DNA from 2 places in the Lichenihabitans psoromatis genome. Region 2 is predicted to be linked to the other one. Evidence: riboswitches for the same ligand, from Rfam matches in the RefSeq annotation. Region 2 holds a riboswitch; the other holds the start of a gene.
The links. Region 2 has a riboswitch for thiamine pyrophosphate ahead of EY713_RS01785 (ABC transporter permease). Riboswitches for the same ligand answer to the same signal wherever they lie in the genome.
Positions count from the first base shown of each region.

Region 1: it holds a riboswitch for thiamine pyrophosphate, as region 2 does, so the genes downstream of both, thiO (glycine oxidase ThiO) here and EY713_RS01785 (ABC transporter permease) in region 2, are expected to answer to the same signal.

Region 1 covers NZ_CP036515.1:3,225,325-3,241,090, forward strand. Annotated here, with positions in the region: gene cyoA (ubiquinol oxidase subunit II) at 1-920, opposite strand, end outside; gene EY713_RS14960 (MFS transporter) at 1,090-2,427, shown strand; gene EY713_RS14965 (LLM class flavin-dependent oxidoreductase) at 2,393-3,463, opposite strand; TPP riboswitch at 3,580-3,687, shown strand; gene thiO (glycine oxidase ThiO) at 3,751-4,737, shown strand; gene thiS (sulfur carrier protein ThiS) at 4,715-4,912, shown strand; gene EY713_RS14980 (thiazole synthase) at 4,909-5,682, shown strand; gene EY713_RS14985 (thiamine phosphate synthase) at 5,679-6,284, shown strand; gene EY713_RS14990 (GFA family protein) at 6,290-6,784, opposite strand; gene EY713_RS14995 (cytochrome b) at 7,037-7,615, shown strand; gene EY713_RS15000 (RrF2 family transcriptional regulator) at 7,661-8,110, opposite strand; gene EY713_RS15005 (malate synthase G) at 8,305-10,485, shown strand; gene EY713_RS15010 (cell wall hydrolase) at 10,608-11,867, opposite strand; gene ppdK (pyruvate, phosphate dikinase) at 12,034-14,712, opposite strand; gene EY713_RS15020 (HdeD family acid-resistance protein) at 14,784-15,380, opposite strand; gene dxs (1-deoxy-D-xylulose-5-phosphate synthase) at 15,580-15,766, shown strand, end outside.
Region 2 covers NZ_CP036515.1:362,755-378,520, reverse strand. Annotated here, with positions in the region: gene EY713_RS01835 (DEAD/DEAH box helicase) at 191-1,555, shown strand; gene EY713_RS01830 (GNAT family N-acetyltransferase) at 1,677-2,183, shown strand; gene ppa (inorganic diphosphatase) at 2,313-2,858, shown strand; gene EY713_RS01820 (PAS domain S-box protein) at 2,913-6,734, opposite strand; gene EY713_RS01815 (DUF2147 domain-containing protein) at 7,191-7,679, shown strand; gene EY713_RS01810 (DUF1345 domain-containing protein) at 7,877-8,500, shown strand; gene EY713_RS01805 (DHA2 family efflux MFS transporter permease subunit) at 8,520-10,118, opposite strand; gene EY713_RS01800 (HlyD family secretion protein) at 10,123-11,379, opposite strand; gene EY713_RS01795 (TetR/AcrR family transcriptional regulator) at 11,511-12,170, shown strand; gene EY713_RS01790 (cytochrome P450) at 12,221-13,645, opposite strand; TPP riboswitch at 13,787-13,901, shown strand; gene EY713_RS01785 (ABC transporter permease) at 13,933-14,751, shown strand; gene EY713_RS01780 (ABC transporter substrate-binding protein) at 14,753-15,697, shown strand.

The DNA.
Region 1 (15,766 bases), 1.8 Mb from region 2:
GCCCCGCCCTTGGCGTCGATCTGCATCATCTCGTTGACGCACATCTTCCCTGGCATGGCGCAGAGATTGAGGATCGCGTCATACAGCCCGGCCTGTGTCGATGAGAAATAGCGGACGGGTTCTTTTTCGGAAGGCTTTTCCAGCGCGACATATTCGGTCTTATCGAGCGGCGAGCCCTGCTGCTTGAGCTTCTCGACCCACGCGCCAAAATCCTGATCGCTCAAGGCGTTCATTTTGAAGTGCATGTGCGAGAAGCCGGCCCCGCTGTAGTTTGCGGAAAATCCTTCGTAAGTACCGGGTTCGTTGATGACCGCATGAAGCTGCGTCTGCATACCCGCCATGGCATAGATCTGTCCGGCAAGAGCGGGGATGAAGAATGAGTTCATCACTGTCGCGGACGTGATCTTGAACTGCACCGGCACGTCGACCGGGAGCGCGAGTTCATTGATCGAAGCAACACCCTGGTCGGGGTAGAGGAACAGCCATTTCCAGTCGAGCGCGACAACTTCCACCGTCAGCGGCTTGATCTTGTCCGAGGCCGGTATGGTCGCGCTGATGCGTCCGATCGGCCTGAACGGATCGAGCAGATGTGTGCTGATCCATGTCAAAGCACCCAGCGCGATGATAATCATCAGTGGCGCTGTCCAGATCAACACCTCGAGCTTGGTCGAATGATGCCACTCCGGGTCGTAGACGGCGGCGGCGTTCGATGCGCGATAGCGCCACGCGAAGAGGGCCGTGAACACCATGACGGGCAGGATGATAAGCAGCATCAGCAAGGTCGAGATGATGATCAGGTTGCGCTGCTGAATCGCCACGTCGCCGGACGGGCTCATCAGAACCGCGTTACAGCCACCTAGAAAACTAAAGAGCGGGAGCATCATGAGGATGCGAAGTAATTTCACGGGCGACCAAACCATCTTTTTGCTGCGCTGCACACGATCTATCTACGGGACCTGATATTTGGGATTGGACGTTTTGTCCAAGCGCAGCAGTTTGACGCTGCGGGCGCACAGGTTCTATCTGGTGCGCGGCCCGAAACTTACCGGCGCCCGATCGATCGTTGAAACTCACGTTAGGAAATGTGGCATGGCCGCGAGTAGTGGGAATGTGGCCTCGTCCTCGGCTCTCGAGCGGGATGCGAGGCTCGTTTCGTCCGACGAATCGCATGTGTCGCCCGGTGAGATTGCGATTGGCGTGGTGATCGGTCGCACCTCGGAATCGTTCGACTTCTTTGTCTTCGGTCTCGCCTCGGTCCTCGTGTTCCCGGAACTCATGTTTCCGTTCACGGATCGACTGACCGGAACTCTCTATTCCTTCGCGCTCTTCGCCCTCGCCTTCGTGGCGCGTCCGATCGGCTCCATCATCTTCATGGCGATCGACCGCCGCCATGGCCGAGGCGTGAAGCTGACGATCGCACTATTCCTGCTCGGTGGATCGACGGCCGCGATCAGTTTCCTGCCCGGTTATAATGACATCGGTATTTGGGCGATCGTCCTTGTGTCGATTTTCCGGTTTTCACAAGGCCTCGCCCTTGGTGGAGCCTGGGATGGGTTGGCGTCCCTGCTGGCGTTGAATGCCCCCCACAACCGGCGCGGCTGGTACGCGATGATGCCGCAGCTCGGTGCGCCGTTCGGCTTCATCGTCGCAAGCGGGCTGTTCGCGTTCTTCCTGCTTAACTTGACCCAGGCCGACTTCCTGAGCTGGGGCTGGCGTTATCCGTTCTTCGTGGCCTTCACGATCAACGTCGTGGCCTTGTTCGCCCGCTTGCGCCTCATCGCCACGGAAGAATTTGCGCGCCTTCTCGCAAATCGCGATCTCGTACCGGCGCGCGTTTCAACGATCTTGCGGTCGCAGGGCTACGATCTGCTGCTCGGCGCTTTCATTCCGCTGGCGAGCTTTGCCCTGTTTCACCTCGTGACGATCTTTCCGCTGTCCTACATCGGCTTGTTTACAAACCGCACACCGGCCGACTTCTTGTTGTTACAGCTCGAAGGTGCCGTCGTCTGCGCCTTCGCCGTGATGCTGTCGGGCGTACTGGCGGATCGGATCGGTCGCCGCAATCTCATCGGGACCTGTGCTGTGGCGATCGCGGTGTTCAGCTTCCTGACCCCGATGTTGCTCGGCGGCGGTGCGTCCGGGCAGACCACCTTCGTTTTCCTCGGCTTCGCGTTGCTGGGATTGTCGGTCGGCCAATCGGCCGGGTCGATTGCGTCGAACTTCTCCAGCGAAAACCGCTACACCGGGTCTGCCTTGACGTCGGATCTCGCCTGGCTCTTCGGTGCCGGTTTTGCGCCGCTTGTCGCTCTTGGCTTCTACAGCCGCTTCGGCCTGTGGGCGGTTGGTGCCTATCTCTTGTCCGGCGCGCTCTGCACCTTGGCGGCGTTGGCGGTCAACCGCCAACTCGAAGCGCGCGGGATCCGCTGAGCGCCTCGTCGAGGATGGTTCGCACGAGCGGAATGACACGCGTTCCATAAAGCTCAATGTTCCGCATGAGCTTGTCGTGGGTGAGCGGACCGGCGCTGTATTTGAGATCGAAGCGAGACAGCCCGAGCGCGCTGGCGGTCCGGGCGATCTTGCGGGCGACGGTTTCGGGGGAGCCCACATAGAGGGAGCCGCGATCCGCCTCCTGATCGAACTCGGACCGGTCCATTGGCGGCCATCCGCGTTCAGCGCCGATATGGTCGCGCATGCGCTTGTAGTCCGGCCAAAGCTCTTCGCGCGCCTGCTCGTCTGTTTCGGCGATATAGCCGGGCGAATGCACCCCGATCGGCTGAACCGGCTGCCCCATTTGGCCGAACGCCTGTCCATAAAGATCGACATAGGGTTTGAAGCGCGTCGGGTTGCCGCCGATGATCGCCAGCATCATGGGCAGGCCGTGCTGCGCCGCACGCACCACGGAAGCCGGGCTGCCACCAACCCCAACCCACGTCTTGAGCGAGCCCTTCTCGAGCGTCGGATAAACGCGCTGATCTACGAGCGCGCCGCGCGTCGTCCCGCGCCACGTGACGGCATCCTGTCGGATCAGCGCGGCGAAGAGAGCCAGCTTTTCTTCAAACAAAGTTTCATATTGGTCGAGTTTATAGCCAAACAGCGGAAACGACTCGGTGAAAGAGCCGCGCCCGACGATCACTTCAGCGCGCCCGTTCGAGATCGCATCGAGCGTAGAAAATCTCTGGAATACGCGCACGGGATCGTCCGAGCTCAGCACCGTCACGGCCGATCCGAGCCTGATGCGGCTCGTTTGCCCAGCGATCGCGGCCAAGACGACGTCCGGCGCCGAGACCGCGAAGTCGCTGCGGTGGTGTTCGCCGACCCCAAAGAAATCGATCCCGACCTGGTCCGCCAGAACCGCCTCGGCGACGACATTGCGGATCACCTGGGCGTAGGGCAGGAGGGTTCCGTCCGGGGCGGCCGTCACGTCGCCGAACGTATCGAGCCCGAGTTCAAGTCGCTGTCCCATGCCGTGCTCCTTCGCGTGACGAGTAGAGCGTCGGCCGGTCTGTCGCAAGATCGGGGAGCCGCATGAGATCGCCGGTCGAGGCGGCATTGCCTTCGCGCCGGGGTCTGCCTATCTTTCGATTGTCCGAGGGGTGTCTTGCAGGGGCGGGACTGAGACGGCACGAGCCGAACCCTTCGAACCTGATCCGGGTCATGCCGGCGAAGGGACGGGACCGTTGATGTTGAACCGCTACCCTTTTTTCCATAGTTGCTTACGGTCCGTCGCGGCCGGCGTTGGCGGCTGACGCCATGCGGGTCATCGTCGTGGGAGCCGGCGTCGCCGGGCTTGTGACCGCTGTCCAACTCGCCGAGCGCGGCGCTTCCGTCGACGTGGTGGATCGCGGCGCTTACCTTGGCGCGGCATCCTGTTCTTGGTTCGCCGGAGGCATGCTGGCGCCGTGGTGCGAGGCCGAAAGCGCCGAACCCGCTGTGACCCATCTCGGCCGGATGGCGCTCGATTGGTGGCCGGCCCATATCGCCGGGACTGTGGCTTTAGGCACGCTCGTGGTCGCGCCCCCGCGCGATACAGCCGAGCTGTCTCGCTTTTCGAAACGCACCACCGATTTCGAGTGGCTGGATCGGGACGCGGTCGCGCGCTTGGAGCCGGATCTCGACGGGAGGTTTCGCAAGGCCCTGCTCTTTCCACGGGAGGCGCATCTCGACCCGCGCCGCGCCTTGGTCGCTCTTGCGGCTCGTCTCGAGCAAATGGGCGTGCGGATCAGCTTCGATCGCGATGTGTCGATCCCGGATCTCGACGCGGATCGGATCGTCGACTGCCGGGGCTTCGCGGCGGCGGCAGACTTGCCCGACCTCAGGGGCGTGAAAGGCGAAATGGTCGTGATCCGCACACACGAGATCAAGCTGCATCGGCCGATCCGAATGCTTCACCCGCGCATCCCGCTCTACATCGTGCCGCGCCAGGATGGCTTGTTCATGATCGGAGCGACCTCGATCGAAAGCGCCGATCGCAGCCGCATCACAGCGCGGTCGATGATCGAGTTGCTCAGCGCCGCCTATGCGCTGCATCCTGCCTTCGGCGAGGCCGAAGTGGTCGAGATTGGCACCGATGTGCGGCCGGCCTTTCCCGATAATTTGCCGGCTATACGCCGAGACGGGAAGATCGTCAGGCTGAATGGCCTCTATCGCCATGGATTTTTACTGTCGCCGGCCTTCGCGCGCATGGCGGCCGACGCTGTGTTCGAGGAGACTGATGGTGCAGATCATGTTGAACGGTGAGGCGACGGATCTTGCGGCCGATACGTTGGAACAAGCGTTGCAGGAATTGGACCTTGGCAAAGCCGTGGTTGCTACCGCGCTGAACGGGGATTTCGTTCCGGCACGGCTCCGGAGCGTAACCGCCCTTCGTCAGGGGGATCGTATCGAGATCGTCGCGCCGATGCAGGGAGGATAACGATGTTCTATGGGGTCGAACCAAAATCCCGCTTCCTGCTCGGGACCGCGCAATATCCCTCGCCCGCAATTCTGTCCGACGCCGTTCGTGCATCGCAGGCCGAGATCGTCACGGTCTCGTTGCGGCGCGAGTCGGCGGCCGGGCGAGCCGGTCAGGCGTTCTGGACGTTGATCCGCGATCTCGGCCTTCGCGTCTTGCCAAATACGGCCGGGTGTCACTCGGTCAAGGAGGCGGTGACGACCGCCCATATGGCGCGGGAGGTGTTCGATACGCCGTGGATCAAGCTCGAGGTGATCGGTGAGGCCGATACGCTTCAGCCTGACGTTTTCGGCTTGGTCGAGGCGGCGCGGATCTTGTGCGGCGAGGGCTTTGAGGTGTTCCCCTATTGCACGGAGGACCTTGGTGTCGCCGAACGGTTGGTCGAGGCGGGCTGCCGGGTGTTGATGCCATGGGGCGCGCCGATCGGATCCGGCTTGGGCCTCAACAACCCGTTCGGTCTCCGAACCCTGCGGGCGCATTTTCCAGACATTCCGTTGGTGGTCGATGCGGGCCTCGGCTTGCCGTCGCAAGCCGCGGCCGCGATGGAACTGGGCTATGACGCCATCCTGCTAAATACGGCTGTGGCCAAAGCCGGTGATCCCGTCGCAATGGCGCTCGCATTCGCCAAAGCGATCGAAGCGGGACGTCTGGCCTTCGAGGCTGGCCCCATGGAAACGCGAGATATGGCGGCCCCCTCGACTCCCGTGCTCGGGCAGGCGGTGCTGGCATGATGCTGGACCGATTCTACCCCGTCGTCGGCGACGCCGAATGGGTGAAGCGGGTGCTCGCGGCGGGCGCGCGGCTCGTGCAATTGCGGATGAAGCATCAGGATACGGAACAGCAGGTCGTTCAGGCGAGACAGGCTCGCGACCTCTGCGCTGCTGCTGGCGCGACGCTCGTGCTAAATGATTTTTGGGAACTCGCCATCACTGAAGGCATCGGCGTCGTTCATCTCGGGCAGGGCGACCTCGTCGATGCTGACCTCGCGGCTCTGCATCGCGCCGGCATCAAGGTCGGGCTGAGCACGCATGATGATGACGAGCTTGATCGGGCGCTTTCGGCACGGCCGGATTATGTTGCGCTCGGCCCGATCTACCCGACGACCCTCAAGGTCATGCCATGGGCCCCGCAAGGGCTCGATCGCATCGGCATTTGGAAGCAGCGGATTGGTTCGGTGCCGCTCGTCGCGATCGGCGGGATCACACTCGACCGTGTCGCGCCCGTTCTCACGGCCGGCGCCGATAGCGTCGCTGTTGTGACCGATGTCGTGAAGGCAGACGATCCCGAAGAGCGGATCAAAGCCTGGGTCGCGGCGACACGCGCCGCGGCGTAAGCCGCTCAGTCGATCCACAGACCGCGCGAGCGGTGCCACTCCTCGATCGACTGTTCCGGATAGCGTGCGAAGGTTTGATCCTTTGGGCCGATTGAGGCGTCGACCCACTCCGGTTTAAAGTCGAGCATGAGATGCACTTTCTCAAGCGCTTTCGGGAGGGGCGTGTCGATGACGGCCGCCAGGGGATGGATCAGGTCTGGCCAATTCTCGTCGTAAAGCCACAAAGCGGATCCGCATGTTGAACAGAAACTTCGCTCGCCTGAGCTGATCTCGACTGAGCCGTCATCCTGCTCGATCTCGGCCCGATAGACCGCAATGGCATCCTGGCCAGTCACCTCGAGACTGTCGGCTACGCCCATGATGTTGATCGCGAAGCCGCCGCCCCCTGTCGTCTTTCGGCAGATCGAGCAGTAGCACAGCTGGTAGGGGACGGGCGTATGGCTGTCCAAGGTGAACCTGACTGTGCCGCAGCGACAGGATCCTTGCAGTTTCATCGGCATGGGAGGTTCATCTCGATGGCGTGGTTTCGATTTTAGAGCGCATTCGACCCCTGATACCATGGAGCGTTCCGCCAGCATCGTAAAGCGACCGCAACGCAAGCGGACCGGGTAGCCCGGCCCATTTGCCACACCGCTCCGCCATCGCGATGCCAGACGATCGAGCGATGGCGAACGCCGCAATTTAGCCCGGTCCGACCGGGAAAGCCTTTGCGGTGCTGGCCGCCCGGAGGCCGCGTCGAAATTGGATTTGGAATGACGACCCTCGACCTCGACATCGTCCGGCAGCCGGCCGAGCCTCTCCCGCGCTACGACCTCGTCCAACGCGGCTTTCACTGGAGCATGGCAGTCATCATCATCGCCGCCATGTTGATTGGCCTCTACTGCGCCTATCAGCCGCCCGGCCAAGCGACGCGACGCTTCCTGTTGGAGTGGCACAAGTCGCTCGGCATGACGGCGCTGGTCCTGATCGTGCTGCGGATTGCTTACCGGCTCGCCAAGGCGGCTCCGCCTTATCTGGACCGGTTGGGCCGTCTCAATCATGCGGCGGCGTCCGCTGCCCATCTCGGCCTCTACGCGCTGATGCTGTTCATGCCGCTCACGGGCTATTGGAACTCGGCGGCGGGCGGCTACTCGCTACCGTTCTTCTGGCTGTTCCAGTGGCCGCGGATCGTGCCGGTCGACAAGGCGGCGTCTCACGTTGCCGAGGAGCTGCACCTCTGGGGCGCCTGGGCGATCTATGGCGTGGTGGGGCTGCATATCGCGGCCGCGCTGTGGCATCATTTCATCAAGCGCGATCATGTCCTTGACCGGATGTTGCCCCGTTCCCGGTGACGGCATCGCTCTCGGTTCGAGCAGAGCGCGAAGCTCGGCCGTTTATCAGATGTCGTATGTCAACGAGTCAGATTGCAGGTTGCCGAGAGCCCGCATCTCGGCGAGTGATCGGTTGTCGAGCACGCGGGCCGTCGCGTCGCGAACTTCCATCATCATGCGGCGAACCGTACAGGTGGCTTCATCGTTGCAGTCGAGACACCGCCGATAGTATTTCCGGCTGGCACAATCGATCGGCGCAAGCGGTCCATCGAGAATACGCACGATCTCGCCCACGCTGATTTCGCTTGGCGGTTTCGCGAGCGCGTAGCCACCGCCCTTGCCCTTCTTCGAGACGACGAGACCCGCGACGCGAAGCTCCCCCAAAATCGCATCGAGAAACTTTTTGGAAATCGAGTTTTCGTTGGCGATGAAGGTGACGAGTTCCGGTTGACCCGGCTTACAGCCCGCGAGATGCACCATGGCCTTCAGACCATATTTTCCCTTCATGGTCAGCATGAAGAGAACTCTGGCGCGGGACAGTCGTTCGGTAAGGGCCAGTCAAACTGCCCCAGGAAATCACGGTGCGCCATGGCGGGATTATGTGCCGCGCCCGCTTGGTGTACAAGGCTTGCCACACAGAATGACGGCCCTGAAGCGGTGAGGCCGTCTTGTATGACGATCAGTCGAGACCCATCACCAGGAGCACACCAATGGACAGGACAACGACCGCTGGTCTAAGCGTCGCGAACGAGCTTTACGCTTTCCTCGACGCGAAGGTGCTGCCCGGATCGGGCGTTCAAGCGGCTCGGTTCTGGACAGGTTTCGCGAGCTTGATCAAGGCGTTGGCGCCCCGCAATCGTGAGCTGCTTGCGATTCGCGACGACCTGCAGGCGCGGATCGATGCCTACCATCGGGACGGCAAAGCGATGCAGGGCGAAGCCTATCTCGGGTTCTTGCGGGAGATCGGCTATCTGCTGCCCGAGGTGACGGATCAAGCGATCAGCACCTCCAATGTCGATGACGAGATCGCCCGCATGGCCGGGCCGCAGCTCGTCGTTCCGATGTCCAACGCCCGCTATGCCTTGAATGCCGCCAATGCCCGGTGGGGTAGCCTCTACGATGCGCTCTATGGCACGGATTCGATTCCCGACGAGGGTGATGCCGCGCGTGGCAAAGGGTTCAACCATGCGCGGGCCGCCAAAGTGGTCGACGCCGCCAAGGCGTTCCTCGACAAGGCCCTTCCTCTGGAGCAAGGCTCCCACACGCAGGTGATCGGCTACTCGGTCGTCGATGGGTCGCTGAAAGCAGATCTGGCCAAGGGCTTGGCTCCGGTCGGCCTAAAGAACTCGGCGGCCTTCGTTGGCTATCGCGGCGCGGCACCCGCGCCAGAGGCCGTGCTTCTGGTTCACAACGGCTTGCATGTCGAACTCACGATCGATCGAACTCATGCGGTTGGTCGGTCCGATCCCTCCGGTCTTGCCGATGTGGTTCTCGAAGCCGCCGTCAGCACCATCGTCGACATGGAGGACAGCGTTGCCGTGGTCGATGCCGCCGACAAGACCGCGATCTACACAAATTGGCTCGGCCTGATGGACGGCACGCTTTCGGCCACCTTCAAGAAAGGTGGCGAGACGCTGACACGGCACCTTAACAAGGACCGGGTCTATACGGCACCGGACGGCACCGGCGAGGTGCGCTTGCCCGGTCGCAGCCTGATGCTGATCCGCAATGTCGGCCATCACATGTATACGGACGCGGTGCTGGACGCGGCCGGTCAGGAGATCCCGGAAGGCTTTCTCGATGCGGTCGTCAGCGTTTTGATCGCCAAGCGCAATCTCGATGCACCGGCCGACATTCGCAACAGCCGCAAAGGCTCGATCTATATCGTCAAGCCCAAGATGCACGGACCGGACGAGGTGGCGTTCGCGAACCAACTGTTTGGGGCGGTCGAGGATCTCGTCGGTCTGCCGCGCAACACGATCAAGATCGGCATCATGGACGAGGAGCGCCGCACCTCGATCAACCTCAAGGCTTGCATTGCGGCCGCGGCCGAGCGGGTCGTTTTCATCAACACCGGCTTCCTCGACCGGACCGGTGACGAGATTCACACCTCGATGCTGGCCGGTCCGGTCGTACGCAAGAACGACATGAAGAACATGAGCTGGATCAAAGCCTACGAGGACTCGAACGTCGACAATGGCATCGCGATGGGTCTGGTGGGGCACGCGCAGATCGGCAAGGGCATGTGGGCCGCACCGGACCGAATGGCCGACATGCTGGTGCAGAAGGTCGCCCATCCGAAGTCTGGCGCCACGACGGCCTGGGTGCCTTCACCGACCGCCGCCACGCTGCACGCGATGCATTATCACGAGGTCGACGTGGCGGCTCGGCAAGCCGAGGTTGCGACCCGTCCACGTACGCCTGTCGACGCCATTTTGACCATCCCGGTGTCGCAATCGAATTGGGCACCGGAGGATGTGCAGCAGGAACTCGACAACAATCTGCAGGGAATCCTGGGTTATGTGGTGCGCTGGATCGACCAGGGCATCGGCTGTTCCAAGGTGCCGGACATTCACGATGTCGGGCTGATGGAGGACCGTGCGACGCTCCGCATCTCCAGCCAACACGTCGCCAATTGGTTGCAGCACGGCATCGTCAACGAGGCACAGGTCAATGAGACCCTGCAGCGGATGGCCGCCGTCGTTGATCGTCAGAATGCCGACGATCCTCTCTATCGGCCGATGGCGCCCGGCTTCGACGGCGAAGCCTTCGCGGCCGCCCGTGAACTCGTGTTCAAGGGACGCGAGCAGCCGAACGGCTACACCGAATGGGTGCTGCATGCGCGTCGACGCGCCGCCAAGCAGAAGGGCGCGGTCTCGGCCGAAGGCTAGTCGGCCTCGCCGTCAAACCTGAGTTCCAACACTTTGGACGGAAAATCACGAAAAGTGTTGGAACTTGGTGGGTCGCATGACCGCGACCAATTTAGATGCCACGCGCCCGCGCGTCGCAGGTCTTAGGTCTGCCCGGGTCGCAACTTGTAGAAGACGTGATGGCCGATCACGTCCATCTTCTTCAGGCGCGAGGCCCAGAATGGCCGGACGTATTTGGCGTGATAGTGGGTTGCACCGCCGACGTCCGACACATAGGCGCTCCCCTCGGTGACCTCATGCGCCACGCGGACCGCCTGAGCCCAGGCGTCGGTCTCGGTGATCCGCAGAGCCCGGCCTTCGCACGCGAAGGAAAACTGGCACGCATTGTGACGCTGTTGGTTCTGGAACACGACGCCGCAGACCGATTGCGGATAAAGCCCGCTGCTGACCCGGTTCAGCACGACTTGAGCGACGGCCGCCTGACCTTCCTCGGGCTCGCTTCTGGCTTCGAAGTAAATCGCCTCGGCCAGACATTTCTGTTCGCTGGAGGCTTTGGTCAAATCGATCAAGGCCGCATAGTCCGGATGCGCTGGTGTGATACCGACCACGGTCGTGTTGCCGGTGACGACACCTTGCGGCCCGCGTGAGAATTTCGGCAACGCCGCGATCTCGACCGGGGTCGAGTCGCTTTCGACGGGCGTGGTCGAATCGAGCGCCAGGGCGCGCGCCACCGTCGGGGTCGAGCCATCCTGCATATGCGGTGTCGTGGCACCCGAGCCTTGCTGTGGCGACGCGTCGGACGACGATGGCGTGGTCGTCAGCGTCTTGCCGTCCGGCATCGGCACGAAAGTGGCGACACTCTCGGGACCGGGGGCGGGCCCTGCGTCCGGCGTGAAACTCATCGGCTCTGCTTGCGGGTTCTCATCGGAGAACACGAGACTCGCGCCGCGGGCGGCCTGGAGAGAACCAGCCTTGCGAAGCTTGGCGTCGAAGGTCGGTCGCAATCCAACCGTCGGATCGCCTTTATGGCTGCGATCGACGCTCGGGAAGATCTTGGCTTGTGGTTTGAGCGCCGGGTTCGGGTCGATCTCATCGGCCGCCGCCTGAAACTCGGACGGATCGCCGATCACGAGCCGGGCTTGCTGCACGACCTGATCGCCCTTCGGAAGCTGAAAATGGAACGCTTCGCCTGCATCGGTGGACGGAACCAGAACCGCAGGAGCGGCGGCCGCATAGAGGCGGAACGATTGGCTTGCATCGACACGGGGATCCTGGCCGGCATCGGCCGCATAGGACACGAGCATGACGAGCGCGGCGCACCAGGGCGCCACCGTGCCGCAGGCCCAGGCTATGCGGGAGCGGCGCTTGACCTTGGTGCGGACGCCGATGCGTGAGGGGACCATGCCGTACCTTCGCCCAAAACCCCAGGGAGGACGCACCTATGATAGGCGCGGCTCCGATGCGGTGTCGGCCCAAGGGTTAATAACGCAACCGACCCTCGAGGCGAACCGCACCGGAATTGTGGTTATCGAGCTTTAGGCTTGATGGAAGGTTAACGTGAGCTTGGCCTTAAGCGCCCTCCTGGACGCGAATACCCAGCGCCGCATGGGCGGCGGCGAGGCGCGCGATCGGCACGCGGTATGGCGAGCAGGAGACATAATCGAGCCCGACCTTTTCACAGAAGGCGATCGAGGCTGGATCGCCGCCATGCTCGCCGCAGATGCCGAGCTTGATGCCGGGGCGGGTGGCTCGACCGCGTTCTGCCGCGAGGCTGACGAGCTGCCCGACGCCCTCCTGGTCCAGCGTGACGAACGGGTCAGCCGGCAGGATGCCCTTGGCCGTGTAAGGGCCGAGGAACGAGGCCGCATCGTCGCGGGAGATGCCGAGCGTCGTCTGAGTCAGGTCGTTGGTGCCAAACGAGAAAAATTCAGCGCTCTCTGCGATCTGGGCCGCCATCAAGGCGGCGCGCGGCAGTTCGATCATCGTGCCGATCTGGTAGGGGATCTTGACGCCGCTTTCCGTCTCGACCGCCTCTGCCATTGCGACGATGCGGGCTTTGGTGAGATCGAGCTCGGCCTTGGTCATGACCAGCGGCACCATGATTTCGGCCGTGACGGGTTGGCCGGTTTTCTTCTGCGCCAGCACCGCGCCCTCAAAGATCGCGCGGGCCTGCATCTCGGCGATTTCGGGGAACGCGATGGCGATGCGGACGCCGCGGAACCCCAGCATCGGATTAAACTCGTGCAGTTCCTGCGCCCGACGGCGCAGCTTCTCGGCGCTGGTTCCCATAGCGGTCGCGACCTCCGCCATATCGGCATCGGTGTGGGGCAAAAATTCGTGCAGGGGCGGGTCGAGGAGGCGGATCGTGACCGGCAAGCCCGACATGATCTCGAACAGGTCGGCAAAATCCTGCCGCTGGATCGGCAGCAGCTTGGCGAGGGCCACGCGCCGCCCGGCCTCGTCATCGGCAAGGATCATCTCGCGCACTGATACGATTCGGTCCGCGTCGAAGAACATATGCTCGGTCCGGCAGAGCCCGATGCCCTCAGCCCCATATTTGCGCGCCGTTCGCGCATCGAGCGGTGTTTCGGCATTGGCCCGCACCTTCATGCGGCGCACGCCGTCTGCCCATTCCATGATGGTGGCGAAGTCGCCCGACAGTTCCGGCTCCAACATGTCGACCCGGCCTCTCAGCACCTGACCGGTGGAGCCGTCGATCGTGACGATGTCGCCCTTTTTGAGCACGACCCCGCCGCAGGTCAGCGTCTTGGCGGCGTAATCGACCCGGATCGACCCAGCGCCAGAGACGCAGGGCTTGCCCATGCCGCGCGCCACGACGGCCGCATGGGAGGTCATGCCGCCGCGTGTCGTCAAGACGCCTTCGGCCGCATGCATGCCGTGAATATCTTCCGGCGATGTCTCGACCCGAACCAGCACGACCTTCCGGCCCGCGACCTTCAGGGCTTCGGCATCGTCCGAGTTGAACACGATCTCGCCCGATGCGGCTCCGGGGGAGGCCGGCAAGCCGGTCGCGATCAGGTCGCGCTTCGCCTTGGGATCGATGGTCGGATGGAGCAATTGGTCGAGCGAGGCCGGGTCGATGCGTTTCACCGCCTCCTCGCGCGGAATCATGCCGGCCTGCGCCATATCGACCGCGATGCGGAGCGCCGCCTTGGCGGTGCGCTTGCCCGAGCGGGTCTGCAGCATCCACAACTTGCCGCGCTCGACCGTGAACTCGATATCCTGCATGTCGCGGTAATGCTGCTCGAGCAGCTGTGTCGTGCGGACGAAATCAGCGAAGACGGACGGCATCACCCGTTCCATCGAGGGTTTGTCCGAGCCGGCCGCGACCCGCGCCACCTCGGTGATGTTCTGCGGCGTGCGGATGCCGGCCACGACATCTTCGCCCTGCGCATTGACCAGGAACTCGCCATAGAGGGCGTTTTCGCCGGTTGAGGGGTTGCGCGTGAAGGCGACGCCGGTCGCTGAGGTCTCGCCCATGTTGCCGAACACCATGGCCTGAACCGTGACCGCTGTGCCCCAAGCTTCGGGGATGGTGTTGAGGCGGCGATAGGTGATGGCGCGGGCGTTCATCCAGGACGAGAAAACGGCGCCGATTGCACCCCAGAGCTGCTCGTGCGGATCTTGCGGGAACGGTTTGCCGGTTTCGACAGCCACTTTCGCTTTGTAGTCGGCGACCACGACGCGCCAATCGGCGGCCTGCAGATCGGTGTCGAGCATGGCGCCGCGACGCTCCTTGTGGTCCTCCAGAATGTCCTCGAAATGATGATGATCGAGATCGAGCACCACATTCGAATACATCTGGATGAAGCGGCGATAGCTGTCATAGGCAAAGCGTTCGTCACCCGACGAGGTCGCGAGAGCCAGCACGGTTTCGTCGTTGAGGCCGAGATTGAGCACGGTATCCATCATGCCCGGCATCGATGCGCGCGCGCCGGAGCGAACCGACACCAACAAGGGGTTGGCGGCATCGCCGAAGGTGCGTGACGCAAGCTGCCCGACATGTCCGAGCGCCGCGTCAATCTGCGGCTTGAGGTCCTCGGGATAGGCACGCCCGTTGGCATAGAAGGCGGTGCAGACCTCGGTCGTAACCGTGAAGCCGGGCGGAACCGGTAAGCCCAAACTCGACATTTCGGCGAGGTTGGCGCCCTTGCCACCGAGCAGGTTGCGCATCCCGCTCTGGCCTTCGGCCTGGCCATCGCCGAACGTATAGACCCACTTCGCCATGCCGCGTCCCTTTGCCCTGCCTCACGCGGCAAGCGCGATCGCCCGCGCGCCGTCTTGCTTCCGACTGCTTGTCAGAGCGACCGACGATGACCGATACGATAGCCGAAGATCATCCAAGTCAAACCGTAGAAGAGCAGGTCGATGCCAAGGAATGTGCCCAGCACCAGCACGCTGTTGTTCGGCCAACCCGCCAGGATAAGCACACCGAGCAGCAACGTGACGGTGCCTGCGAGGATCACGGCGCCGCGTGAAGCGCTGCCGGTCATTTTGAAGCCGAGATAGATGCGGAGCAGGCCGGTCGCGAACAGGCCCGCGCCGAGCAGGAGCGTGATAACCCCCGCCGCGACCTCGGGCAGAAGAATTGCGACGATGCCGGCGAGAATGTAGATGATGCCGGCCGCTTCCCACAGGAACATGCGTCCCCACGTGCGGGTCCGCATCCCAATGGCCACCTCGGCAAATCCGGCCATGACCATGAAGATGCCGATGAGAAGAACGGACGCGATGGTCGCGGTTTCGGTGAGCACCAGGGCGACGACGCCGAGGATCGCGCTAAACGCCCCGAACGCGACGATCCACCCCCAGCGGTGGCGGATCCGCTCCGCCGCGGCCCCAAGGGAATGAGGCCCGGTTCCAAGCGAAGGTCGAGGCGGGATCATATTGCTCATGCGGCAGTTTATTCCTTCTCGCGTCGGCACTGATGCATGCATGACATTGACGAAGACTGAATGTCACACACGGGAGTATTCGACCATGATTCACAAGAGGCAAACCATTCGGTTCGCAGATTATTTGCGTGTGGCATCGGTTTCGGTGTAGCTCGAAACCAATGTGCATGTTCTGTCGCAAATTCAACGTGAGTTTTCTATGACTGTCCAAACGCCGCTTCTCGATCGCGTTGCCACGCCGGATCTGCTGAGGCAATTGCCCGAGAGCGACCTGCGGCAGGTAGCGGACGAGTTGCGCGCCGAGACGATCAGTGCGGTTTCCGTCACAGGCGGGCATCTCGGTGCCGGCCTTGGCGTGATCGAGCTGACGGTGGCGTTGCACCACG
Region 2 (15,766 bases):
GGGTCAGAAGACGTGCTTGGCGCACGAAGCCGCGTGAACGGAGTTCCATAACTCCGCGCTTGATGACCGAAGCACCCTGACGACGGCCCGGCTCACGCAAGGGCAAGTGCACGGATCGCAGCCTTTGTTTGGCTGCGTGTCCGATCGGCGTCATCGCTGCGTCCTGAACTCCACGAAAGAACCCCATATCTTGACGACTTTTACCGACCTCGGCCTTCCGGCGCCGATCTTGAAGGCGCTTGCGGCCGAAGGCTACGAGAACCCGACCCCTATCCAAGAACAATCCATCCCGCATTTGCTGGCCGGCTCCGACCTTCTCGGTGTCGCTCAAACCGGCACCGGTAAAACCGCGGCCTTCGCGCTGCCGATGCTGACGCATCTCAACAAGATCAACCGCCAGGCCGGCCCGCGTGCTTGCCGCGCCCTCGTGCTGGCCCCGACCCGCGAGCTCGCCAGCCAGATCCAAGCGAGCTTCGCGACCTATGGCAAGTTCCTCCGCATCACCTCGACCGTGGTGTTCGGTGGCGTGCCGATCGGCAAGCAGATCCGCGCCGTCGCCAATGGCATCGATGTCGTCGTCGCGACGCCCGGCCGCCTGCTCGACCTCATGGACCAGCGCGCTTTGACGCTCGGCGAGGTCGAACTCTTCGTCTTGGACGAAGCCGATCGCATGCTCGACATGGGCTTCGTGCGCGACATCAAGCGCATTCTGACTAAGCTGCCGGCTCGTCGCCAGACCCTGTTCTTCTCGGCCACCATGCCGAAGGAGATCGCCGATCTCGCCTCCTCGATGCTGACCAAGCCGGTTCAGGTCGCGGTGACGCCGGTTGCCTCTACGGTCGATCGCATCGCCCAGCACATCATCTTCTGCCCGACGCGGCAGAAGCAGGCCGTGTTGCACAAGCTGCTCGAAGATTCGAAGATCGAGCGCGCGGTCGTCTTCTCCCGCACCAAGCATGGAGCCGACCGGATCGCCAAGCATCTCGCGGCAGCCGGTATTCCGGCCGATGCGATCCACGGTAATAAATCGCAAGGCCAGCGCGAGCGGGCCATGGCGGCGTTTCGGTCCGGCAAGTCGCGCCTGCTGATCGCGACCGACATCGCGGCACGCGGTATCGATGTCGACGGCGTGACGCATGTGATCAACTTCGACCTGCCGAACATTGCCGAAAGCTACGTCCACCGCATCGGCCGTACAGCGCGTGCCGGTGCCGATGGCGAGGCCATCTCGATGGTGGCGGATGACGAGCGCAGCTACCTGCGTGATATCGAGCGTCTCATCCGTCGCCGCATCGACATTATGCCGCTGCCCGAGGGTCTGACCGTGCTTCCCGCACTTGTCGAAGCCGAGCGTCAGGAATCACCGCGCGGCCAGCGGCCGCCGCGCCGCTCGGGCGCCCCGGCTGGCGCCCATGCCAACCATGGTGGCGGACGTCGCCCCGACGATCGTCGGGCCGTCGAAGGTGCCGGAGCGGCCGCCCCGCGTCCGTCGCGCGCTCCTGGCAACGGGCCGGCGCGTGATGGTGCCCAACGGACGCGCTTTCAGGGTCGCTGATCGCGGTCTCGATGTCCGGTCCGTGTCGATCACGGCCCGGGCCACGGAGCAGGTAACGGACCGGCATAAAAAATGGCGGTGAGGCCTTGCCTCCCGCCGTCGGCCCGCCATACCATCGGCCATGGTCGAGACTGTGGTCACCATCAGAGGCGCTCGAACCGGCGATGCCTTCGACATCGCCGAGGTTCATGATGCGGCTTGGCGGGACGCCTACCGGGGTATTATCCCTGGGCGGGAACTCGAAAAAATGATCGCGCGCCGGGGGCCCAAATGGTGGCACACGGCGATCGTTCGAGGCACCCGGCTCACTGTTCTCGACTTTGACGAATCGATTGCCGGTTATGCGAGCTACGGCCGCAACCGTGTGCCGTCGATGCCCTATGGCGGCGAATTATTCGAGCTTTACTTGGCGCCGGAATTTCAAGGGCTCGGCTTTGGCCGTCGTCTGTTCGACGCCGCGCGGCGGGACCTTGCCAATCATGGCTATACGTCGACGCTCGTCTGGGCGCTGGCCGACAACGAACGCGCATTGTCGTTCTATCGGCATCTCGGCGGTCAGGTCATTCGCGAGGCCGAGGAGCGGTTTGGAAGCGAAGTTCGTGGCCGCGTCGCATTTGGCTTCAAGTGAAGCGGCACGCTTTGGAACGCTCAAGCCAAATGGCGGCTCGCCGGACGAGGTGGTCTATTAACTGAGGCCGTCTACGGTTATGGTCCCCTCGGGCAGTGCCCGTCTGTTAGGCGTATTCGGAGCGTGACGATGAAACTCGAAGCCGTATCGATCGGCAAGAATCCACCCGATGAAGTGAATGTCATCATCGAGGTGCCGATTGGCGGCGAGCCCATCAAATACGAGATGGACAAGGAAGCCGGCGCTCTCGTGGTCGATCGCTTTCTCTACACGGCCATGCGGTATCCGGGGAATTATGGGTTCATTCCGCATACGCTGTCTGATGATGGCGATCCATGCGACGTGATCGTGGCCAATACGCGGGCGATCATTCCAGGCGCCGTGATGGCGTGCCGCGTCGTCGGGGCGCTCATCATGGAGGACGAGGGCGGCGGCGACGAGAAGATCATCGCGGTTCCGGCCAACAAGCTGACGCGACGCTATGAGAAAGTGCTGAACTATACCGATTTGCCAGCGATCACGCTTGAGCAGATCGAGCATTTCTTTCAGCACTACAAGGATCTCGAACCTAATAAATGGGTCAAGATCGTCCGGTGGTGCGATGCCGCCGAGGCGCGTGAGTTGATCCTTCAGGGAATCGAGCGCGCCAAGGCCGCGAAAGCCGCCAAGGGCTGACGCGGGGACTTGATCTCCATCGCGATTTTAGAGGCCGGCGAAAGCCGGCCTTTTTTATTGTGTCAGCATCTCGCGAACCTTGGTGGCGAGATCGTTGATCGCGAATGGCTTGGTGATCATCTGCATCGATGCGTCGGGCGCGCCATGCCCGAAAGCGGCGTTCTCGGCATAACCCGTGATGAACAACACCTTCAGACCCGGCCGGCTTGCGCGTGCCATTTCGGCCAATTGACGCCCATTCAGGCCGGGAAGGCCGACGTCCGTTACGACGAGATCGACCCGTGCCCGACCCTGCAGGATCGAGAGACCGCCCATGCCGTCCGGAGCCTCAAGGGTCTGGTACCCGAGTTCGCGCAGCACATCGAGCACGAGCGCGCGCACCACGGCATCGTCCTCGACCACGAGAACCGTTTCGCCATCCGCCGTCGCCGGAAGAGAGGTGGGTGACGCGAGATCGTTCGGTTGGCTCGCTCCGGCGAAGCGAGGCACCATCAGCGTGAAGGTCGTGCCGAGGCCAAGCGCCGACTCGACCCTGACGTGACCTTCGGATTGGCGCGCGAACCCATAGATCATCGAGAGGCCGAGCCCCGTTCCCTGGCCGATCGGCTTGGTGGTGAAGAACGGCTCGAAGATGCGAGCCATGACGTCCGGCTCCATGCCCATGCCGGTATCGCTGACCTGCAACGTCACATATTGCCCGGGCCGTCGGTCGGGATCGATCAGGGCTTCAGCCTCGTCGATCTCGATATTGTTGGTCTCGATCGTCAACATACCGCCATCAGGCATCGCATCGCGTGCATTGATGACGAGGTTCAGAAGCGCATTTTCGAGCTGATGCGGATCGCATAACGTGGTCCAGAGATCCGGCGACAGGCGCAGGCTGATATCAATCGCTTCGCCGAGCGTGCGTTGGAAGAGATCCTCCATCGAGGCCACAAGTGCGTTGGCGTCGACGGGCTTGGCGTCCAGCGGTTGGCGGCGCGCAAAGGCGAGCAGGCGATGCGTGAGCGCGGCTGCGCGTTGAGCCGACGTTCCCGCTGCCGTCATGTAGCGATCGAGTTCCCCGATCCTGCCCTGGGCAATGCGTTTTCGCATCAGGTCCAGGCTGCCCGTGATGCCGGTCAGCAGATTGTTGAAGTCATGCGCGATGCCGCCGGTGAGTTGCCCAACCGCCTCCATCTTCTGAGATTGGCGGAGCGCGTCCTCGGCACGCTGTCGGTCGGCCATTTCGGCCACCAATCGTGCATTGGCGAGGCTGAGTTCCTGCGTGCGGGATGCGACCTGCCGCTCGAGATCCTCGCCGAATCGTACTTGCGCCTCGCGCGCCCGAATCTGGTCGTCGACGTCGGTATTGGTCCCGAACCAGCGGAGGATCGTGCCATTCTCCTCGCGGATCGGCATCGCGCGCGAGAGGAACCAGCGGTACGAGCCATCGCGCCCGCGCAGCAGAAAGGTGTCCTCCCAGGGTGTGCCGTCGCGAAAACAGGCGTGGAGCCGATCTGCCACATCGTCGACCATGTCGGGATGATGGGCGATGCGCCATCCTTGGCCGCGCACCTCGTCGAGCGTCGTGCCTGTATAGTCAAACCAGCGCTCGTTATACCAAAAGATGTTGCCGTCCGGTGCGGCCATCCAGGCCAGCTGCGGAATGGTTTCGGCCATTGAGCGAAACCGCTGCTCGTCTTCCCGTAAAGCCGCTTCCAGGCGCTTGCGGTCGGTGATGTCGCCGATCGTCCCGATGATGCGGCTGCAGCGCCCGTCAGTGAAGAAGGCCTGAGCCGACACTTCGATCCAGCGATCGTCGCTGCCGTCGGGTCGCTGGATCTCGAACTCATGCGCTTGATCGGCAAGCCGTCCATCCGCCAACGCGTTTTGAACGATCATGCGGAGATTGGTGCGTCCGGCCGGCGTCAAATGGCTCATCAAGCGTTCGATGCTCATCGTGACATCGGCGCCGAGGCCGAAAATCGCGCGACACCGATCATCCCAGGTGATGACGTCGATCGCGGGCTCGTAATCCCACAAGCCGAGGCCAGCCGCGCGGACCGCGAGTTTCGCGTTGGTTTCGGCGGTACGGAGCGAGGTCTCGATCCGCTTGCGCTCCGTGATATCGACGACAGCGCCTGGAAAACGGCTCGGACGACCGTCCGGCCCGTTGTAACAATGGCCGCGCGCCGCGAGCCAGCGAATGGACCCGTCCGATAGTTGAACGCGATGCTCGATCGCGTAATCGCTGCCTTCGGCGAGCGCCTTGCGGACCGCTATGCCGATCCAGACGCGATCGTCGGGAAAGATGCCGGGGGCGTAATCGGCCATGGGAAGGCCGGCGGCCGCTGCGGCGGGATCAACCGAAAATAGGCGGGCGAAGCGAGGATCGGCATAGCAGAGATCATTGGCCACATCCCAATCCCAGATGCCAATCGTCTCCGAAGCGTGAAGCGCCAGCTGCAGCCGCTCTTCGCTTTGACGCATGTTTCGCAAGGCCCGCGCTTCGTCGACCTGGGCAAACCCCGTCGAGAGATGGCCGACCAGGATTTGTGCCACCAAAACGTCGCGCGGCCCGAAAGCCTGGGGCGTCGTCGCCGTCGCCTCAAAGACACCGATGAACACGCCATGTCTCGAGATCGGCACCGCGATGATCGAGCGGATGCCGTACCGATGACAGAGATCATGGTCGACGCGATCGTCGCATTCCGTATCGTCGCTGATGAGCGGCCGCCCGAGCGCAAGGCTTGCTCCCGAAAGGCTTCGATCGAGCGGAAGCCGCAGACCGACCGCGCCGAAAGCCGGATCGGCGACAGCGCGATAGACGCAATGCTCGTCCTCGACCATTTGGACGGCGGCTCCCATCGCCTGCGGCATGACCTTTAAGGCACCATGGGCGACAGCCGCCACGATCGCGTCGAGGTCGCCTGCACCCGCTTCTATCGCGCGGAGAACCTCGGCGAGCGCTTCGTGTCTCCGCAACTCGGCTCGGTTCGCCTCGTCGGCATGGTGGCGCGCCGAGCGATCCTGCGCCGCCATCACGGCCCCGACCACGAGACCGTCGACCAGGATCGGCGTATTCGAGCAACTCAGATAGGCTGGGGTGCCGTCACGCCTCGCGAACGTCGCCTCGATGTCGCGAACGACCTTGCCGGTCTGCAGGACATCGCGGAGCGCCTTTGTGTCAGCCTCATCCGCGGCAGGCGACAAGCACAGCGTGTCGTAGAACGACCGGCCGTGGAGATCGGCTGCCGACCAGCCGAGCAGCCGTTCCGCAGCCGGATTGACGAAGACGATATGATGGGATGCGTCGACCTGAATGATCGCCGTATCGATCGTGTCGGTGATGGTACGGAGAACATTGCCATGCGCCGAAATCTGCATTTCGGAGGATTTCAGCCCGGTTTCGTCCTTCAGGATCTTGAGGTAACCGGTGATCTCGCCGCTGATGGTTTTCAGCGGCATCATCCGACCATCGGCCCAAAATCGAGATCCGTCGGAGCGCAGGTGCCATCGCAGGTCCATCGCATGGCCCGCCTCGATGGCGGTGCTCATCTCGCGTTCGGGGACGCCGGCCTCGCGATCCTCCGGCGTAAAGATGATCCGAATGTCCTGGCCGACGATCTCCTCCTGAGACCAGCCGAGAACCCGCCGTGCCCCGACGTTCCATTCGACGATCCGCCCCTCGAGGCTTGCGGCGATGATGGCATAGTCGGTCGCGCTTTCGAGGATGGCCCGGTAAAGCAGCGTCTGGTCGAATGTCGTCGCGGTCTCGCCGGACGGAGTCACGCCTGAGCTGTCGGCCGCCGCGAGGGCGACGCGAATGGTTCTGATGTCCTGAAGAAGCTCCCGCTCGCGGCGCAGAAGATCCTCGATATCGCTCGGCTGCAACGGTTTCTCCGCTCCTGAACCCCATTCACGATTGCAGTGGGATAGGACGACCCCTGGTACAGCAACGCGGCACCAAGGATAACCATCAATCCAACGGAGCCGCCTTCGTTGCGGGAGTTCCTGCGAAAAGCTGAGACATGCCTGCTTTCGCCAAAGAGGACGCCGCTTGGCAGAAGGCGACGATCATGACGACGAACGCTTGCGTTCGTCGCCGGCCTGCTGGTTCCAGATGCCAGGACAGACGACAGCCAACATCCTGCCACGATGCCCTGCGATAGGCCTCGACGATGACGCTGGTTTCAAACCTGCTCATCCGCCAATCGTCAATGCAAATTGGGGATCGGTTGGAATTCGGTGATCCCCTGCGGTACGGAAAGCACATCTTTCCGACACCGCGCCAGTGAGGAGCGTTCCGTGAGATTGCTAGTCGGCTCTGCTTTTTTGGGACTTGTGTTGATGAGCGCCCATGCTTTCGCGCAACCCGCATCGCTCGATCCCGTCGGGACGTGGCTGACCGAAGATGGTCGCGCCAAGATCAGGCTGGAGAAGTGCGGCGCGGATAATTCCGGGCTTTGCGGCTACGTGGCGTGGATGAAGGACCCGCTGAATGACAAAGGCCAACCTCGGACCGATATCAAGAACCCCGATCCAGCAAAACGGAGCCGCCCGAGTCTCGGCTTGCAGATCATTCAGGACCTTAAGCCCGAGGACAAGACGCATTTCGCGGGTGAGATCTACAATGCCGACGATGGCAAAAAATATGAAGTGACGTTGGCGATCGATAAACCCGCCGAACTCGAAGTGAGAGGGTGCTTGCTGCACTTTCTGTGCGGTTCGCAAACCTGGGCGCGCGTTTCCGATTTTGCGATGAACACCAAGATGGTCGCGACCAAAGTCGCCAAACCGGCCACCGGCACGGCCCCGCATCCGCATGACGCCCAATAAAGCGCTGAGGTCGACCGACATCAGACCGCTCCTGCAGCGGCCTGATGTGAGGGGTGAAAGGTTCGGCTTGCGGTGTCGCCATCGGTGATGCGACACACGAGGGCATGAAGACAACTCGCAAATTTTACCGCCCGCGCCCCCTGCTTCGCCGATGGCTCGGCCCGTTTGCATGGCGCCCGCGCCTGACGAGTGGAATCGTGGCCGGTTTGGCGACGTTTCTGGCGCTCACGCTCCTCGCGCCGGGGCTTCAAGCGAGTTCTGCCGCCGTGGTGTCCTGGGACGTTACCTGCGTCTGGTTCGTCGTCCTCATCATGTTGAACTGGCGCAAGCAACAGGGCGAGGACATTCAGGCCTATGTGGCCGAACAAGACGAAGGAAAGGGCCTGATTCTCGGGGTCGTGTTGATCGCAGCAGCTGCAAGCTTGGCGGCCGTCGGCATCGAATTATCGTTGGCCAAAAATGCGGCCGGTTTAGAAAAGGGCCTTCGCATCGGGGCCGCGATCGCCACGGTGGCGCTGTCCTGGTTCACGGTCCAGGTCGTCTTCGCGCTTCATTACGCGCATGAATATTACGCCCCGGACGAAAGCACACCGCAAGAAGACGACGTGATTGGCGGCCTGAAGTTTCCTGGCGATCAGGAGCCAGATTATTGGGATTTCCTGCATTTTGCCGTCGTGATCGGCGTGGCCTGCCAGACCGCCGACATCGAATTTACGTCGAAGCCGCTGCGGCGCCTCGGTACCGTGCACGGCTTGATCGCCTTTACGTTCAACACCGTTGTGCTGGCTCTGACCATCAATCTAACGGCGAGCCTTTTTTAAAACGGCAGTCGTCGTCGCCTCAATGCGCGTCGCCGCCGCCCTTGCGGGCCGGCCTCTGCATCAGCGGCGTGACGAAGACCAACGCCACGAAAAGCACCGTCAGGGCGAGGAAGACGTCCGCCAGAGACATGACGAGCGCCTCCCGCCGCACCATGCGGGCGAGTTGCTTGGTGGCCGACATCGCCGCATCCGATCCCATCGACGCAAAGGCGCCGGTCAGATTGGTCATCATCTCCTCGGCCTGCACATGTCCCCAGGCGACGCTTTCATGCAGCCGCTGCAAGTGCAGATCCCAACGGTTGTTGATCGTCGTGTTGATCATGGCGAGCCCAACGGCGCCGCCAAGGTTACGCGTGAGATTGAACAGGCCGGATGCGTTCTTGAGCTTATTGGGCGGCACCGTTCCGAGCGCCACATTGTTGATCGGCACCATGGCGGTCATCAATGAAAAGCCGCGCAGCATCTGCGGCACCAACAATTCCCAGAAATCCCAATCTTTCGTGATCAGTGAGGCTTGCCAGGTGCCGATCGCAAAGCCGAGAAAGCCGACCCCGATCATGATGCGCGGGTCGATCTTGCCCATGAGACGGCCGACGATCGGCGCCGCGACAAACATGCATAGACCGGAGACGAACATGGTTTCGCCGATCTGCAGCGAGGAATAGCCGCGCACGTCGGCGAGGTAGACCGGGTAGATGTAGGTGAGGCCATAGAGGCCGATGCCCATCACGAACGAGAAGATCGAGCCCATCGCGAGGTTTCGGTTGGAAAAAACGGTGAGATCGACGATGGGCTGAGGCGCCGTGAAGGCCCGCCAGAAGAAAACGATGCAGCCCACAACCGACGCGGCGGCACTCCAAACGATGACGTTCTCGTCGAACCAGTTTTTCTGCGGTCCCTCTTCCAGCACATATTCCATCGCGCCGAGGAACACCGCCATGCCGAACAAACCCGTCCAATCGAACTTCTGCAGAAGCGACGTATCGGGCTTGTCGAAATCGATCAGGAAATAGGTCGCGATCGTGACGATGATGCCGGGCACCACATTGACCAAGAACAGCCAGTGCCAGGAGAAGAGATCCGTTAGGTAACCGCCGACAGTCGGCCCGATCGTGGGCGCGAGCGTTGCCACCAGCCCGATCAGCGGCGCAATGATCGGCTGCTTTTCCTTCGGGAAGATCATGTAGGACGACGCGAAGACGGTCGGGATCATGGCTCCGCCGATGAAGCCTTGCAGGGCGCGCCACACGATCATCTGATTGATGTCCGTCGCGGTCGAGCACATGAAGCTCATCAGCGTGAAGCCGGCGCACGAAAAGGCAAACAGATAGCGGGTCGAGAAGGCGCGCGACAAAATCCCGGACAGCGGGATCATGATGACTTCGGCGATGAGATAGCTGGTCTGGACCCAGGCAACCTCTTCCGAACTGGCCGAAAGGCCGGCTTGGATTTCGGCGAGCGAAGCCGAGACGATCTGAATGTCCAAGATCGCCATGAACATGCCGAACACCATGAAGATGAAGGTGATCAGCTTGCGTGTGTCGAGCCCCGGGGCCGCCGCGGCGGGCGTGGGCGTCAGCGCCGCAACGGGGCGCGCCGCGATGCTGACAGTCGACATCGGATCAATCCGCCTTGCTGGTGTGCTGACGCACAGCCGACGCGACAGCGTCGAGGCCGAGAGCGGTCATCAGCGAGGGCTGCGGCTGATTTTCGTCGCGGGTATGAACTTCAACCTCCACCGACAGCCCCGGCCGCAGCAGACGCTCCTCGGCAACGGCGGTCGGGATCTTGATCCGCACTGGAATGCGCTGCACGATCTTGGTGAAATTGCCGGTCGCGTTCTCAGGGGGGAGCATCGAAAATTCCGCCCCAGATGCCGGTGCGACGCTCTCGACCTTACCCTCGATGGTGCGGCTCGAGAACGCATCCGGCTTGATCGTCACCTTCTGTCCGGGCTTCAGCCGATCAAGCTGAGTCTCTTTGAAATTGGCTTCCACATAGGCGCTGTCGAGCGGCACCAAGGCCAGCAAACGCGTGCCGGTCTGCACATATTGGCCAGGCTGAACGGCCTTGTTGCCGATCATGCCATCAAACGGAGCCTTGATGATCGTGAAGTCGAGGTCGCGCTGCGCCCGGGCCAGCGTGGTGCCGAGCTCCGCCCGCACTTTCTGGGCTTCGAGCTTCTGGGCCTGCAACACGCCGACGTTCGCCTCAGCCGACGAGAGCGCTGCGACGGCGCTCGCCACCGCCGCCGCACTGCGGTCGCGGTCGGTCAAGGCTTGATCGAGCCGCTGCTGCGTCCCGTAGCTGCTCTGCATCAGGCTGCTGGCGCGTTGATATTCGGTCACGGTCCGCTGCGCTTCGGCTTTGGCCGAGAGAAGCTGCGCCTTGGCCTGATCGATCATGGCGTTTTGAGCCGAGACCTGTTGGCCGATGCGAGCGATGGTCGCATCCTGCGTGTCGATGCGGGTTTGCGCGCTATCGACCGCGATCTTGTAGTCCCCATCATCGATCGTGGCGAGGACCTGGCCCTTCGTCACGTGAACGTTGTCGACGATCGGCACCGTGGTCACGTAGCCGCCCACCTTCGCGGCGATGATCGACATGTCGGCTTTGACATAGGCATCATCAGTCGACACGAGGAAGCGGCCTTCGACGAACCACTTGTAGCCTTCGTAGCCGCCACCGGCGACGGCCGCCAGCAGCACAAGCGGCAGCACGACACGGCGTCGCTTCTTCTTGGGTGGAAGGACCTGACCCGTCATCGCGACAGAGCTTGGTGCCTGGGTCGCGTTTTGCACCACGACTTCGCCGCCCATCGGCACGGTCTGTGCAGCGCCGACCTCAGCCGACGTTTCGGTAGTAGGATGTTCCGGCATGCCGTGCTCCAACACATGTGATCGAACAGCACGGATTGACTGAACCGTTCGGTCATTTGCATTGACTTAGCGGGTCTTCGTTCGTAGATCAAGACTGACTGAACCGTTCGGTCAAACAATTTGGAGCCGACGTGAGCCTCGTATCACCACCGCAGCGACCGTCCGACGACGGGCCCAAGGGGCGTGACGAAGGCGCGAAACGCCGTCAGATCGTCGACGGCGCGCGCGAGGTTTTCCTGCAGGACGGTTTCGACGCGGCCAGTATGAACGAGATCGCGCGACGGGCCGGTGTGTCGAAGGGCACGCTCTACGTCTATTTCGACAGCAAGGAAGCCTTGTTCGAGGCGTTGATCCGCGAGGACAAGCGCGAGCAGGCCGAGCAAATGTGCCGTTTCGATCACCGCGATGCCGATGTCGCGACCACGTTGCAGGCTTTTGGTGAACGGTTGCTGGAGCGCATGTTGCGTCCGAGTTCGGTGGCGCATCTTCGGATCGTCGCTAGCGTCGCGGCCAAATTTCCGAGTATTGGACGCGCCTTCTACGAGGCCGGGCCAGAAATCGGCCAGACACGCCTCGGCGACTATCTGCGGGCGCAGGTCGATAAAGGCGTGATCTCGATCGACGATCCGGTGCTCGCAGGCGGCTTTTTCTGCGACATGTGCAAACACTTGCTCCTGCCGGTTCTGCTTTGCGTTCAGCAGACGCCGACAAGCGAGGACATCGCGCGTCATGTCACGGCCGTGGTGGCGGTGTTCATGCGGGCCTTCCCACTCACCGATGCGAAACGCTGAGCGTCGGCGCTATCGCAAAAGTATGCTCGGTCCACGCAAAGCGCTGACCGTCAGCGCCGCCGCAAGACCATCGGCATCCCGCCTTTCGGCCGCAGCGAGATGCGCTGGATCGGCATAACCTCGTGCCCTCTGGCGAGGTCCAGCCGGAACGATCGGATGATGGTGGCCAGCATGGTCACGGCCTCTTGTGAGGCGAAGGAGGCGCCGATACAGACGCGCGGCCCAGCCCCGAACGGCAAGTAGGCGAACCGGTCGATTGTGCCTCGCGCCTCGGGCAAAAAACGCTCCGGCCGAAAATTGTCGGGCTGCTCCCACAGCAGTTTGTGCCGGTGTAGCACCCAGGGTGAGATGATGATCCCGGTTCCCGCCTTGATGCGGATATCGCCGATCTGATCGAAGTCTCGCGCCTCTCGGCTGATCGTGGCCGCAGGTGGGTAAAGCCTGAGGGCTTCGTCGAGCACGGCTCGCGTCTGGACCAATTGATCGAGCACGCCCGGCGCCACGATGCCGTCCGGCAACAAGGCATCGACCTCCTCCTCGACACGACGTCGCGCGTCGGGCGCCTGGGACAGCAGATACAAGGCCCAGGTCAACGCGTTGGATGTTGTTTCATGGCCTGCCGCGATGAAGGTCATGACGTTGGCCCTCACCTCGAGTTCACTGAGGCCGGCGCCGGTCTCAGGGTCGGCAGCTTCGAGCAACAAGGTCAACAGGTCCCGTGGCGCGGAGGCGGGATCAGCCTTGATCTGCGCCTGCCGCCGCACGACCATCGCGTCGATCGCATCCTCGAAGAAGGTCAGGGTCGGGCGGGACTGCCATTTCCCGACACGGGGCACCCACTCGGGCGCATCGAGCACGTCGAGCGGGTCGAGCTTGCCGATCACGTCGAGGTAGCTGGTGACCGCCCTCGCGAATTCGTCGGTGGTCCGCGTCAAGCCGTCCGAAAAGATGGTCCGCGCCAGAATGCGAAGCGTGCCGCGCGCCATCTCATTGGCCACATCCACAGTGCGGCCATCACGCTGCCGTCGCCACCGATCGACGAGGTTATGCGCGACATCGGCCATCGTGCCCTGAAATCCAGCGACGTTGCGCGGCGAAAATAACGGCGCCATAGCGCGCCTTTGGCTCCGCCAAAGCTCGCCCTCGGCGAGCAGAAGGCCTTTGCCAAGCCCTTGGGACAGCATGCGCTGCTGCAGGTCGCCCTTCCAGTAATTCGCCGCATTATCGACCAGCACATGCCGGATCAGGGCGGGATCGCTGAATACCATCACGCGGCCGAGGAGCCCGGTTCCGCCCACGACTTTCTCGGTGAAGTGCCGTTTGGTCCAGGTTGTCATCGGATTGTCGCGCAAGGCGCGAAGCAACTCGAGAGGGCCGAGAGGCTGGTCGAGTGGCACAGGGCCCGGCGCCCGTGGGGCGGGACGGCCCTGCCGTGTTTTCAGCGCGATGTCGGATTGCACAGACGTAAAGGTCAAGGCCGAGCCCCCGTCGAAAACTAGATCCTCTACCTAGATAGGGCTCACGGCTGACTTTGCGCCTCGGTCGCTCGAGACGTTTCCGCACAGCGTGCCGCCGAACACGGTTGCGGCCAAGGAATGGTTCGGCTATGGCTCAAACCTTAGTCGTCGGGGTGCCTGGGCGTGAGCCAGGCTGAGACTTCTCGCAAGCCGAGAAAAACCCGTTGAACCTGAACCGGGTCATGCCGGCGGAGGGAACGCGAATGTCGAGGGCACCCCTCTCGAATCTTGTCACTCGTTCACGAATGCTGCCTCGTTTTGTCCCGGCCATAGCTGCGGGGCGCACCGCCCGCCGCGCTGTGCCGATCGCTGGCATCGTTACGGGTTGCGGCGTGCTGTTGGCCTGGGAGCTCGCGGTTTGGCTCTTCGCCGTTCCGGCTTTTCTGCTGCCCGCGCCAAGCCGCATCGCCGTGACGCTGGCGACCCGCTGGTCCATCATCCTGCCCGAGGCTCTCGTCACCTTCGGCGAAATGATCGGCGGCTTGCTGATCGGCTCCGTCTTCGGGATTGCGGCTGCGCTGCTGATGGCGGGATCGCCACGCCTCGAGCGCGCCGTCGGGCCGCTGCTGGTCGTTTCGCAAGCCCTGCCGGTGTTTGCCATCGCGCCGCTGCTGGTGGTCTGGCTTGGTTTCGGCCTCGCCTCGAAACTGGCCATGGCGGCGCTCATCATCTTCTTCCCGGTGACCACGACCTTTTTCGAGGGGCTGCGCCGAACCGATACCGGCTTGCTCGATCTCGGCCGGCTCAATCGCGCTGGCCGACTGCAAACCTTGCTGCTGATCCGCGTGCCTTCCGCACTTCCCGCGCTCGCCTCCGGTCTTCGGGTCGCAGCGGCGGCCGCACCCATCGGCGCCATCGTCGGCGAGTGGGTCGGCTCGTCCTCCGGCCTCGGCCTGCTGATGCTGCATGCCAATGCACGCATGCAGACCGACCTCGTCTTCGCGGGTCTGACGATCCTCGTCGTTTTTTCGATCGCGCTTTGGGGCGCCGTCGGCCTGCTGACACGGCGCCTGGTCTTCTGGGCGCCCGACACCCTGTCGCCCTTCAATCCTCAAGGAGAGTAATGTGTATCGAAATCTTCTCATTGCGCTGGCGCTGCTGATTGGCGTCGGTTGGTCGACCGGCTCCGCGCGGGCTGACGACAAACTGACCGTGATCCTCGATTGGTTCGTCAACCCCGACCACGCCGCGATCGTGATCGCCAAAGAGGGGGGCTATTTCAAGAAGGCCGGGCTCGACGTGACGCTGATCGAACCCGCCGACCCGGCAACGCCCCCGCGTCTTGTTGCGGCCGGGCAGGGCGACATCGCCGTCACCTATCAGCCGACCTTCTACCTCGAGGTGAAGGACGGCATGAACCTGCAGCGCGTCGGCGCCGCCATTGAGACACCGCTCAACACGCTGATCGCGCTGGAAAGCGGCCCGATCAAGACCCTGGCCGACCTCAAGGGTAAGACGATCGGCTATTCGATCGCCGGCTATGAGCAAGCCCTGCTCGAGACTTTGCTAAAGACGGCTGGGCTGACCCTCAAGGACGTGAAGCTCGTCGACGTCAATTTCGCGCTGACCCAGGCGCTCGTCAGCGGGCAGGTCGATGCTGTGATCGGGGGTTACCGCAATTTCGAGCTCACCGAAATGAAGCTCGCGGGTCATCCAGGCCGTGTCTTCGATCCCGAGGATTATGGTTTCCCGCCCTATGACGAACTGATCTACGTGACGACGCCCGAGAAGGCGAAGAGCCCGGCCGTCCGCGCCTTTCTGGACGCCACCGAGCAAGCAACGCTGTATATTCTCAACCATCCCGACGACGCCTGGGCCATGTTCATCAAGGCCTATCCGAAGCTTGATGACGACCTCAACCGGCAGGCCTGGAAGGACACGGTTCCGCGGCTTGCAGCCAGCCCCGCCGCCGTTGACCCGGAGCGCTACATCCGCTTCGCCGAATTTTTGAAGGCCAAGGGGCTGATCGACAAGGTCGAGCCGGTGGAGCGCTACATCGGCGCGCGATGAATCATCGTCGCGCGTGACGATCGAAGAGGGCGCGTCGGGATCGTTGTCGGGTGAATGGCGTTGTCTCGC